Methanothermobacter thermautotrophicus: one gene and its partner. Each later gene encodes a partner of the first gene's protein in a complex. Links are inferred from orthologs where the notes say so. Each region holds a gene or a part of one and is shown on either strand. Other genes may lie near its edges.

Region 1 (6,169 bases):
CACCGTACTTCTTGGGCTCTGAACGTCTGGGGTCTCCCACCAGCATTGTTCTGTCGTACTGTACAAACTTCTCCTTGAGGTCCATGTCGCTGGTCCAGTCCACGAGTCCCCTGGCGATGACCATCCTTGCAGCCTCTGCCTGTCCAACGATGCCTCCACCAACGACCCTGACGTTTATGTCAACATCATTTACAATGTCGCCGGCAAGCTTCAGTGGTTCCATGATCTTGAGCCTTGCAAGTTCAGGTGTGTAGAGTTCAACAGGGACCCTGTTGATCCTCACTCTACCCTTACCTTCCCTGATGGTCCCCCTTGCAATGGCGGTTTTCCTTTTGCCGCTTGTGTGAATAACCTTCTTCATGATTACACTCCCTATCTAGAATTTAGCACCCAGAAGTTCTGAGATCTCTCCAAGTTCCATGCCCTTCTTTATGTTTCCTGCCTTTGCATCGGGTATTTCAATCATTTCCTCGTCCTTGAATTCGCGGGGAATACCCACATAGGCCTTCAGGCCCTTGAAGGCTTCTCTTCCCTTCGATTTCTTGTAGGGTAACATGCCCCTGACTGTCCTTCTGAATATGTCATCGGGCCTTCTGGGGTACTTGGGACCCATCCTCCGGGGGTTGGATATGCTGGCCCTGTCGATCCTCTGCTTGTACTTGCTGTATGCCCATTCCTTTGAACCTGTGATTACGATTTTCTCGGCATTTAAGACAATCACTTCCTCCCCCTCAAGGAGCTTCTTGCTGACGACACTTGCCAGTCTTCCAAGGATATGTCCTTCTCCATTGATGATCATGAGCAACACCTATTCTATTATCTTTATGTTCTTAATGGCCGGGGTCTCTTCAACAATTTTTCCGAGTGTCAGGCACTCTCCGCCGGCCCTCTCGATCTTATCCCTTGCTGTCTGTGAGAATGACAGGGCAACAACCTGGACCCTGTGGTCAAGGTTCCCGCTTCCAAGGACCTTTCCAGGCACTAGAACCGTTTCATCCTCATCTGAGTGCCTGTTTATCTTTGAAATATTGACTGCGGCCCTGTTCCTTGTGGGCCTCTCGAGTCTCCTTGCAACATCCTTCCAGATTGCTGCGCCCTCCTGGGATGATTTTTTCCTGAGATTACGTATGAGTTTTATAAGATTGGGATTCGTCTTGGTAATCTTCCTTACCATGGTTAGCCTCCTTCACAAAATGTTATTACCCGCTCTGCCTTGTCCCTGAGGATGTCACATGCCTTGAGGAGGACATCCCTTGGGTCAACTGATCCGTCGGTCTCTATCCTGAATATGAACTTGCCTTCCTCGTATCCCACATCTATGGCCCTCTTATCACATGCCCTGACACAGCTCTTACACATCGAGCAGTTCTCAACGTCAATAACCATTGGCTTACCTGACTCCTCTCCAAGAACATCCCTCGGACATGCCTCGATGCATTCAAGGCACTCGTCACAGTCTTCAGTGAACTCTATCTTCGGGTAGTACTTGTATGCGCATGCTGTTGTGGGCTCCCATTTCGCATGTTCCATTCCCACACCCAGCTGTGCGACAGCCTCCAGTTCAAGCTCGTCATCATCTTCAAGCTTCACAAGGGGGATGTCAGGGTAAACCGGTTTAACTGCGGGTGTCTCTGAGACAAGGTCACCTGAGTAAACAACACCCGGGCCCTCCTTCCTGAGGGTGAGGGATACACTGCACTCTGAGCAGTACTCCTCACAATCGCACTCCTCAGGCATTTTAAGGGATTCAGCAAATTCAGGGTCAGCTGCAAGGGGTACAAGTCCCAGTCTGTGGGCCAGTACCTCATCGAACATCTTGGCGTCGTTCCGGTACATGTTAACGTATTCAATCGCCAGTTTGGGGACCTCCATCATGCAGATCCTCCTTATGGCATTTATGAATGGAACTGTGACGCCGCTGACCACAAAGACCATTTCGGTATCAGTTTTTTCCTTAAGAGCAATATCCATTTTAGACCCTTCTTCCCCTCTTACCTCCAGGCCTGCCTGTTCCATCGTGAGGTATGGGAGTTACATCCTCAATTTTACCTATCCTCATTCCAGCCCTTGCCAGCGCCCTTATGGCTGCCTGTGCACCAGGTCCAGGTGTCCTTGGACCGTTTCCACCAGGAGCCCTGACCTTTATGTGGAGTCCAGTGATGCCCTTCTCCTTTGCATCGTCAGCTGCCCTCGTTGCAGCCTCCATTGCAGCGAAGGGTGAGGACTCCTGACGGTCCGCCCTCACGACCTTACCACCGGACCACTGTGTTATGGTCTCTGCACCGGTTATGTCTGTTATGGTGATTATCGTGTTGTTGAATGATGAGTAAATGTTTGCAATTCCCCATTTTTCCTTCTCAGCCATGTTATCTCTCCCTGAAATTATTCAGCGTCCTGGGCTGCTTCGATCTGTTTTTTCATTGGGGATGATGGGTAGAACCCTATCTTATCCTCTTCTCCCCTTTTAACTATGTATCCAGGGGCGTCGATTTTCCTTCCGTCAAGGGCTATGTGGCCGTGGATGACCATCTGTCTGGCCTCCTTCACGGTCCTTGCAAGTCCCCTCTTGTGGACCAGTGTCTGGAGTCTCCTCCTGAGAACGTCCTCCACTGTCAGGTCAAGGACGTCCTCAAGTTTGGCGCCCTCGTTGAGTATTCCTGTTCTGACCAGGTGACCCAGGAGCTGTTCCCTCTCCTTTTTGGTGTGTTCACTGGCCATACCGAGGAGGTACCTTGCGTCCCTCCTGTATCTCCTCACCATTGTCTCTGCTTTCCAGACTTCCTTCTTGTTCTTGAGGCCGTACTTTGCCACGAGCCTGTTTTCTTCCTTTATCCTTTCAGCGTTCCATGGGTGAGGTGGAGTATCATACTTTTTCCTTGCCTTACGTGGGTGTCCCATTTTAACATCTCCTTAACTATCTCTTCTTCCTTCTCACACCAACTGAGGAGCCTTTCCTGAATGTTGACTTTGTCCTCTGTCCCCTGACAGGTAGTCCAAGTTCGTGTCTTCTTCCCTTGTAGCTCCTTGTTTTCCTCATCCTGTTGAGATCCTCTCTGAGGCACATGTCAAGGTCAGATTCTATGAGGTGCTTGTCCTCGCCTGTCTCGTAATCGTTACGCCTGTTAATCATCCATGATGGGATGTTGTACTTTGCGGGGTTCTTTATTGCCTCTTCAAGCCTCTCTATTTCTTCATCGGAGAGGTAGCCTATTCTCTGATTGAGATCGTATCCTGCTGACATGATTATTGCCCTTGAAAGAGCCTTGCCAACGCCCTTTATACTTGTAAGGGCATTTTCCATGGTCTTATTACCATCAATGTCCTTTCTGGCAATACGAACCATATGTTTGAATTCTTCTTCCATTCATTAACCTCCAGTAAGAGTGAATTCGCGGGACGGGGGTTTGCGAATTCTTCATAAGAGTCGTAGGTGCAACAGGGTTGCATTAACCGACGCCGGGACTGGGATTTGAACCCAGGAGGAGCAAAGCTCCACAAGATTTCCAGTCTTGCGCCTTACCTGGCTAGGCTATCCCGGCACACGATGTATCATATAACTGTATATTATGACATCTATTTAAGTATTGCTGCCGTCAGTTTCTAGCGCCACATCCTCGGGTAGGTCCCCGGTTCCATGAAGACCTTGCGGGTTTCAATAACAAGACCTCCATCTGCAGCTGCAATATCCAGTGCAGACATGGATGCCTCGCCAACACCCACCAGTTCACCCTTGAGGGTCATGATGGCGACTGTGTCCCCCCTTGCTATGCTGTCATCAAGGCCGGCTATGCCGCCACGTGCAAGATCAGCGCCATGGCATATGGCGTCAACCGCCGAGTCCATGATAACCACGCGGGGTAGGTGACCCACGGCAAACTCCATGGGCAGGATGCACTCCCTCAGGAATGTTTCATCTCCATCCTCAACCCAGAACTGGTAGGCGTCCTTGAGGTCATGGAGTGTCACAAGGCCCCCCTCTGTGAAGGGTCCCACGACTGTGCGTCTGAGTTCAGCCATGTGGGCGCCCACACCAAGGGCCTCGCCAACATCGTGGCAGTACTTCCTCACATAGGTCCCTGCCTCACAGGCTATCCTGAAAAGGACATCCTGACCATCCACCTCCAGTATATCCACACGGTAGATGGTTCTGACACGGAGATCCCTTTTAACCGCTGATTTCAGTGGGGGTATCTGGAATATCTTTCCCTGAAATTCCCCGATGACCTCCCTTATCCTTTCCTCATCCACCTCCCTGTGGACCCTCATGAGGCAAACGTACTCCTTAGGAGCCTCCAGGAGGAGCTGCATGACCCTTGTGGCCCTGTCTATTCCCAGGGGGAGCACACCCGTGACCTTCGGGTCGAGTGTGCCGCCGTGTCCCACCTTCTCCACGTGGAGCATGTCCCTGACCCATGAATCAACCTGATGGGATGTGGGACCCGATGGTTTATCAAGGTTCACAACACCCATGGATATGTGGGTCTCCATGTCCCGCTCATCCGGTGGGCACCCGTATTCAGGGTTTGTGGTGGTCTCCTTTAGTTCAATGAAGTTTGCCATGAGGGATACCTGCAAAAAAAAGAGGTGGATTTATTCAAGGGATTCGAGTTCCTTCTTTATCTCCTCAAGATCATCCGACTTGATTTCTATCTTATTCTCTGTGGGTTCCAGGTGGTTAACGTTGCACCTTCTGTTTTTAACGTTAACACCCACAACTTCCACGAAGTTTTTGTCGATGATATCGAGTATCACGCATTTCTCACCGGCTTCTCTTCCTGCGGTTTTTACACATACTCTTCCAACTTCTATTGCTGCCATTAAATCACCTCAGTAACTTTTAGTATGATGTCAGCCACGCCCTCGGCGTCAAAACGGCTGGTGTTTATCACAATGTCATATACCTCGAGGTCATCCACGTCTATTCCATGAATCTCCCTGTACCTCTGGGCCTCGCTCCTCTCACGTATCCGGATTTCCTCCTTAACTGTTTCAATGTCCTTGGATTCCCGGACACCTATGCGCTGGGCCCTCACATCAAAGGGTGCTATGAGTAGCACCTTGAGGTCGGCCCTTGCGAAGTGTGCAGATAGTCTGCCCTCAAGTATGAGGTCATCGTGTTCATCTGCAAGTCTGGCCTGTCTCCTGTCAATTTCAATGTCAATTTCAGGGTTTTCCTCTGCAATCCTGCTGAACTCGAGGATGTCAAGTTTCCTCTCAGCAGCCATCTGCCTGAAGACGTCTCCAGCAGATACACATGGAATACCCGTCCTCTCGGAGAGGATCCTGGCAACTGTTGTTGTGCCGGTCCCGGCCAGACCACCGATGGTTATGATCATTATGACCTTGCCTCTTTCTTAAAGACTTTGCGTGCGCAGCTTGAGCAGTAGTAACCACCGTATGGTCGGTTGGGCCTCTTCTTGGATTTTGAGAGTTTTCTTATTTCGTAGGGTCTTCCTCTTGGAACACCGTGGAGTGGCTTTCCGCAGCCAGCACATACATGCTTTGATGGCTTCTTTCTGCGGTAATGGATAACTGTTCTTCCTCCGGGTGTTCTCTTGAAGATTCTCTTATATGATCTGGATCTGTATCTTAACTCTGGCATTTCTATCTCTCCATAACCTTACATTCCACCTTTAAGTCCCATGAACTTCCTGAATATCTGGGACATGGCAAAGGAGCATAATATGTACCATCCAAGCCATCCTATGGCATAGGATGGGGCGTTTGGTGGCATGCCATAGAACATGTGCCACAGGGGGACGAGGAGGACATAGTATGCGACCTGGGGTAGTATGACCAGGGTCTTGACTATGTGTGGCTCCTGTCCCATCCAGTAGAAGACAAGGATTATAGGTATGAATGTGACTATCATCGGCTTGAATGACATGGTCATCATTTCACGCTGCTTATCCATGAACTCCATCTGTTTCTTCTGGATCTCCTCCAGCGCAGCCATGTCATTCTTCTTCCTTGCCTCCATCATCTCCTGCTGGAATTCCTGCATTTCAACCTTGAGCTCCTCCAGTCTCTCCTGGTCCACAAGGAGCTTGTTGGCCAGGGTTATTACGAAGGCCACTATGGTCGATATCAGGAACACCGTTAAGATGGGGTTCTGTGGATTCGGGTCCATTGCAATGAAAGGACCGAACACAGCATTCAGCGCCCCGTA
Region 2 (6,313 bases), on another replicon or contig:
CCTGAACAGCTCCCCAGGAAGCTCAGGCACGTTGAGGGCTACATGAGCTTCTTCACCCCTGCCGAGAGGAAGGGTTACAGCGGGGTTGCCATGTACACAAGGATACCTCCCTCTTCAGTGAGGGAGGGCTTCGGTATAAAGAGGTTCGACACAGAGGGCAGGATACAGATCGCCGACTTTGACGACTTCCTCCTCTACAACATATACTTCCCCAATGGAAAGATGTCAGATGAAAGACTGAAGTATAAACTGGAATTCTATGACGCATTCCTTGAGGACGTCAACCGGGAGAGGGACTCGGGAAGGAACGTGGTTATATGTGGCGACTTCAACACAGCCCACAGGGAGATAGACCTTGCAAGGCCAAAGGAGAACAGTAATGTATCAGGTTTCCTCCCCATTGAAAGGGCCTGGATCGATAAGTTCATTGAAAACGGTTACGTGGACACCTTCAGGATGTTCAACAGTGAACCGGGACAGTACACATGGTGGAGCTACAGGACAAGGGCCCGTGAGAGGAACGTTGGATGGAGACTCGACTACTTCTTTGTAAACCAGGAGTTCGCAGGGAATGTTAAAAGGTCCTGGATACTCTCAGATGTCATGGGCTCAGACCACTGCCCGATCGGACTGGAAATAGAAATATAATATGCATGGGAACATTCAGGTAATGGGGGAACAGCAAAAAATTACCATCCTGAAGAGTATCAGTTCCCTCTGGTCTTCCATGCTGAAACGGTACCTATAACCTCATCAAGGTACATCAGGGAGTCATTGTTAGCGACAAGGGCACGGGCCAGTTTGATTGCAGTTGAATCATCACCCCTCAGCTCCAGGTAGAGCAGCAAGTCCTCAAGGAGTTCCTCCTCAGGGTAACTCCGGGGAGGTTCCATGCCCCAGATGTTCACGAGGGCCCATTCCCTGCTGTGGTCCCTCAGGCTCTCAAGGTCAAATTCCTCCCTCCTGAAAACCTTCTCCTGTATGTACCTCAGGATATCCCTGTTCCTGGGGGCCCATATCCTGAAATCAGAGTATCTGACCCTCAGATCATCCAGGAATTCCTTTTTATGATTTCTGATCCTTATGAACTCCTCCTCGCAGGGTGTGGGATAAACAGCCCCCTCTGGCCTCTGCACTTCAACTTCTGAATTTCCAAGCATCTCCTTCCCTGCCTCGATGTGGAGGATCTCATCGTCGCTTAGCTCGCGCCTTTCCATTAGCTCCTTCTGGGATTCAAGTTCACTCCTCCACTCCTCATACTTCAGAGCCTCAAGTTCACGTATCCTGATTTTGAAGAGTTCACCTATGACCTCACGGGCCATGAAGCGCTGCCATGGTCTTCCTGTTCTCAGAAGGTTGATGTGGTGGGTCACCTCCATCACGCCTGAGGGGAGTGGTCTGAGGCGTGCAGCCAGCCTTCCCACCTCCCCTGGAAGCAGATTGGGGATGAATTCAAGGAAGGACCATGCACCCAGGGATACCAGTACCGTAACCGCCACGTTCACAAGCAGTGCATCCATCAAAAACACAACCGGTCAACCGTCACCGTATTCAAGTATAGCCTTCTTAATTTCCCTCTTGGTCTCAGAGATGACATCTACCCGCCTTGTGGCCACTCCCTGACTCTGAAGGTGTTCAAGGAGCTGTGAAGGACTTATCGAGTCCTCAAAATCTGCAAGGACGGCCCCGTCCTCCCTTGCAACTGTAAGAGCTCCGTAGAGTCGTAAGACCCTCTCGGCGCTATCAGGGTCGCCTGTAATGATACGAAATGTCCTTATGCTGTGATGCACCTGGCTTATATCAATATCCATCCTCTGGAGGGCTATCAGAACGTGCTTATCAAGGGCCCTCTCAATCACCTCAAGGTCCACCTTCTCCTTTCCCATGTTGATTCTGACTGCCTGTGCTATCTGGGCAAGGTCCCTTGCATGGGCATAGCTGGGCTGTAGACCCTCCCCTCCATCGGCAACAGGGGTGTAGACCATCTTAATCCTTTCAACAACCTCATCATCGTATTCCTCCCCTATTTCATCAAGATTGCGCCTGAAAACCTCTGCAACGTTTTCAACTGGAGGGTGTCTGAGGAATATGTGGAGGGGGGCCCTTCTGAGGTGGGCCTCGTCCATTATGCTGACATCCAGGTTTGTTGAGAAGGCAGGTATGAAGTGGGTGTGGAATATAACCGGGACGCCCCTTATATAGATCACATCCTTCCTGTTCTCCAGGGGGACTATGAGGCGGTTGAGGATCACCTCATGGTCATCCCGCTGCCTTCCAAGGTCATCGATGAGAAGGACTCCCCCATTGGCCTTTATGATGGGTGAAGTCTCATATACCCCCTTGCTCATGTTGTAGGTTGTCTCCAGTTCATTTAAACTTAATTCAGAGCCAGTGAAAACGAAGGGTGCGTGTATCTTTATCCATCTGGGGTCCTCGGGTTCTTCAGGGCATGGCCTGTGGAAGTCAGGGGCATAGATCTGTATAACCCTCCCGCTGAACTCTATGAAGCGGGGGATCACTATGGGGGGCAGGAGGTCTGAGGCCTTGCTTATTATGAATGTCTTCCCTGTACCCGGAGCCCCATAGACAAAGAGTCCCTTACCCACTGTGCAGGAATCCACAAGGCACTCCTTTGCATAGGATAGTCCCACCACATCCCTGAAGGTTCCTTCAATGACCTCATCAGGTATTCTTATGGGGAAACGGTTACTGAGCTGTTTATCCATTAGCTCAAAGTATCTCTCATATGGTACAGGGGCTATCCCCATGTAGGGGTTTTCCTCCATTACAAGGCGGGCCTTCTCAACACCCCTCTTTGTGAGGGTGTATTCGACACTGGAGAAGAGAAAACTGCCCCCAACCTGGGCGCAGAATCCGTCCTTCTCCATCTGACCCAGGATCTCTTCAAGTATATCAAGGTGTATGCCAGTTATATCCGTAATTCTCTGGGTTTTAACGGTCCCGTAGGTTAACATTATCTTAAGTATAAGGTCCCTTACAAAGAAATAGGATAAACCCAGCTCTTCAAGGGTTTTTGGCTGTTTCAGTTCCTCAAAGATTTCAACCATGTTCTCATCGTGGTAGTATCCTTCGCAGTTCATGATTCATCCCCCTTATCAATGTCCATCATGTTCATCCCCCGCGGATGAGAGATTTCATGGGAACGGGGAGAGCCCACTGAAATCCCCCATATATGAAAAGAAACTAAAGGATCTCCTTAAGCTGACTGATATCATCTATGACCGTAACATCAAGGCCCTTCTTCTCAACGTAGTCCCTTTCTGCGTCCGTTAACTCTGAGTTGACCAGTATGGCTGCCATACCCGCATTTGCGGCTCCCAGTATGTCCTCATTGAACTTGTTACCAACCATCACTGACCTCTCGGGTTTGCATCCCATCCTCCTGAGGGCTTCCTCAAAGATCCTTATGTTGGGTTTTTCGAAGCCCACTTCGTCTGAAGTGACGACCTCATCGAAGAAGTGGTGGATGCCGAGTCTTATGAGCTTCTCCCACTGCTTTATCGTTATACCGTTTGAGATAACACCTAACCTGTACCCCTTACTTTTGAGGTCGATTAGGGTGGATGTGGTGTTGGGGAAGGGTCTCAGTAGGGCGAACTTGACGTTGTGGTATGTTATCATTCCAAGGGCAATGAGCAATGGTTTCTCCTCACCGAAGACCGTCTTTGTCAGGACATTGAAATGCCTGTCATAGTTTGATCCCTTCTCAGAGATTATCTCCCTGAGAAGCTTGTAGGCCTCCTCCTGTGTTAGTGGTAGACCCGCATCTATCATGACGTTAAGGGCAGCCTTTCTTGCAAGTTTAGCAAATCCTGAGGTGTCATACAGTGTATCATCGATATCAAAGAAAACCGCCTTCAGCATCGTCCCACCTACTTCTCTGTGATAAAACTCTATAACTAATCAATTATAACATTGTTGGTTTAATGCTGGGTGCGTGAATCAGTAAAAAGGGGGGTGGTCTTTTTAAATGAAAAAGAGAAATGAAAAATAGTATAAAAAACTCCAGCAGATCAGATAAATTATTTCAGAGGATTAGAAGAATGCGTCCAGGCTGCTCTGCCTTTCACCAGAGGATAACGAGTTAATATCCTCTGTGGAGTAACCCAGGGATGACATTATGCGTGATACCGCAGCCATCACCTGGTTTTCAATGTAATAGTCGGGGTCGTATTCCATGTCCCCTGCGTCCTCAACCGGGAAGGCCCTCTGACTTATGGGGCCCCTTCCCTTCACGATGATGTACCTCACTATGGAGCCCCTCTCAACACGCCTTCCCTTCTCCAGGGATCTCTTTGCAGCGATGACATGGGGACCTATCTGTTTGTACTCAGAGAGGTCCCTTGTGATCTGGGTGTGTATCACCAGGTCATCGAGTTCCACTTCACCCCGTCTTATACGCCCCACGACTTCCCTTATTATCTCCCTGGCCTTCTCAGGGGATCCATCACTGAGGATGGCCATCAGGACCTTTCGCTGGGTTTTTTTAGCTATGGGTGCCCAGTCACGCCTTACAAGTTCAAGACCCTTTGCAACTATTGTGTCATCCTCTATGAGGGCGTACCTCTTTTTTGTTACGAAGAAGCCCCTGCGGTAGAAGCCCTCAAATTCCAGTTCCATGCCCTCAGGGAGGTTAGTGTTTATGTGTTTCAGGAACCTTTTCACCTGGGAGAGTATCTCATCCTCCGCCTTAGACAATGGGGACACCGCGGGGGTTTAATCTTTCTTATTCCCTGATCAGGACTCCGTTTATGACACCGTCCTGACCTGGCCTTGATGTGACCCTGACGTTTCCAAGGTTTGTCTCAACAACAGCACCCCTGGTTATGATATTCCTCCTTACGAAGTGGGGGTTTGCTGTGTTCTCAACGACGTTCCTTATCTCTGCAATTTCAACCTTACCGGTTTCAGGGTCAACCACGTTTATCCTTGTATCTGAAGCGAGCCTGACCTTGGTGTTGCCTCCGCGTGTCCTTATCATCCTTACACGCCTGTCACCGATCTTTGTCTCAGCAGGCTCCCTTCCAAGTTCATACTTCCTTTTACCACGGTTCATCTTGGCTCTTCCGCCACTGGGTTTTTTCATTGATTTACCTTGCCAGATTGCCATTATTTCACCTCAATCATTCATACAAGAATCAGTAAAACTGAGTTTAAGAAACTTAGTGACTCAGTACAGATAAATTTATCTATAGTATGGGGAGCACCATTTAAAAAGATTGTGCTTGAGGTGATCATGATGGAAGATAAGCATGCCCTCATGCCTTAAGGGATCATGACCTTATCCATCCCATCCAATTTTAACCATATTGCAGCCACAGCCAGTAATTTTTCCATCCGCCACAAATAATGTACTTAACAGAGGTCCGTGAAAGGTTTTATACCATCAGCAAGATACCCTATAGCAAGAGATTATGCAAGGTGAATCTATGAAAATCGGCATGTCCCATGGTGCAGGCGGAGAAGTGATGCAGGATCTTATCTCAGATATAATACTCTCAAACATCCAGAACACAAGGGTTAACGGTGGAGTTGGCCTCGAGGACCTCGACGACGGTGCGAGCATACCCCTGGGGGATTATGAGATCGTTATAAGTACAGATGGTCATACCATTGACCCCCTGTTCTTTCCGGGAGGGGACATAGGCAGGATAGCCGTTGCAGGTACAGTCAACGATATATCGGTCATGGGGGCAAGGCCCCTTGCAATTGCAAATGCCATGATAATAAGTGAGGGATTCCCCGGGGAGGATCTTGAGAGGATCATAAAGTCCATGGACTCCGTTTCAAGGGAGACCGGGGTTTCCATTGTCACAGGTGACACCAAGGTCATGGAACAGGGCAAACTTGACAGGATGGTCATAACAACCACAGGTATAGGTGTCGCCGGGCGTGGTGAAACAGTCAGGGACTCAGGACTGAGCCCCGGTGATAAGATCATATTGAGTGGCAGTGTTGGGGACCATGGGATGGCTCTCATGGCGTTCCGTGAGGGCTTCGGATTCGAAACAGACCTCGAATCAGACGTGGCTCCTGTCTGGGGCATCGTGGAGGCCGCCCTGAATGTTGGGGGTGTTAAGGCAATGAAGGACCCCACAAGGGGTGGTATAGCCAATGCCCTCAATGAGATGGCAGATAAATCGGGTGTTGGGATGGTCCTGGATGAGGACAGCATACCCGTGCGGGAGGAGGTTAAGGCCGTCTCTGAGATGCTTGGAATAGACCCCTACGAGGTTGCAAATGAGGGCAAGGTTATCATCGGCGTGGATCCTGAATACGCTGAGGAAGTCCT

The links.
Region 2: rpsD (region 1) and DNK57_RS00980 share a complex: the UniProt entries of both Methanocaldococcus jannaschii proteins name them as parts of the 30S ribosomal subunit. The link is inferred for Methanothermobacter thermautotrophicus from one-to-one orthologs.

The regions. Positions count from the first base shown.
Region 1 is NZ_QKOF01000001.1:42,108-48,276, reverse strand. What follows is about bases 1,141-3,870. They hold rpsD (30S ribosomal protein S4), read right to left. Parts: upstream 2,899-3,870; coding sequence 2,383-2,898; downstream 1,141-2,382. Other genes in these bases: DNK57_RS00305 (RNA-guided pseudouridylation complex pseudouridine synthase subunit Cbf5), read right to left, coding at 3,601-3,870; DNK57_RS00315 (30S ribosomal protein S13), read right to left, coding at 2,915-3,364; DNK57_RS00325 (30S ribosomal protein S11), read right to left, coding at 1,973-2,365; DNK57_RS00330 (DNA-directed RNA polymerase subunit D), read right to left, coding at 1,177-1,971; DNK57_RS00335 (50S ribosomal protein L18e), read right to left, coding at 1,141-1,174. Outside these bases: DNK57_RS00345 (30S ribosomal protein S9), read right to left, coding at 1-361; DNK57_RS00340 (50S ribosomal protein L13), read right to left, coding at 377-799; more of DNK57_RS00335, read right to left, coding at 809-1,140; more of DNK57_RS00305, read right to left, coding at 3,871-4,560; DNK57_RS00300 (50S ribosomal protein L14e), read right to left, coding at 4,591-4,818; cmk ((d)CMP kinase), read right to left, coding at 4,818-5,336; DNK57_RS00290 (50S ribosomal protein L34e), read right to left, coding at 5,336-5,602; DNK57_RS00285 (EMC3/TMCO1 family protein), read right to left, coding at 5,621-6,169. UniProt on the Methanocaldococcus jannaschii protein: One of the primary rRNA binding proteins, it binds directly to 16S rRNA where it nucleates assembly of the body of the 30S subunit. With S5 and S12 plays an important role in translational accuracy.
Region 2 is NZ_QKOF01000003.1:15,082-21,394, reverse strand. What follows is about bases 3,440-6,313. They hold DNK57_RS00980 (30S ribosomal protein S8e), read right to left. Parts: upstream 5,132-6,313; coding sequence 4,748-5,131; downstream 3,440-4,747. Other genes in these bases: hypE (hydrogenase expression/formation protein HypE), read left to right, coding at 5,451-6,313; polB2 (DNA polymerase PolB subunit 2), read right to left, coding at 4,057-4,728; DNK57_RS00990 (TIGR02253 family HAD-type hydrolase), read right to left, coding at 3,440-3,885. Also shown: xth (exodeoxyribonuclease III), read left to right, coding at 1-648; DNK57_RS01000 (hypothetical protein), read right to left, coding at 708-1,520; DNK57_RS00995 (ATP-binding protein), read right to left, coding at 1,536-3,101; more of DNK57_RS00990, read right to left, coding at 3,205-3,439.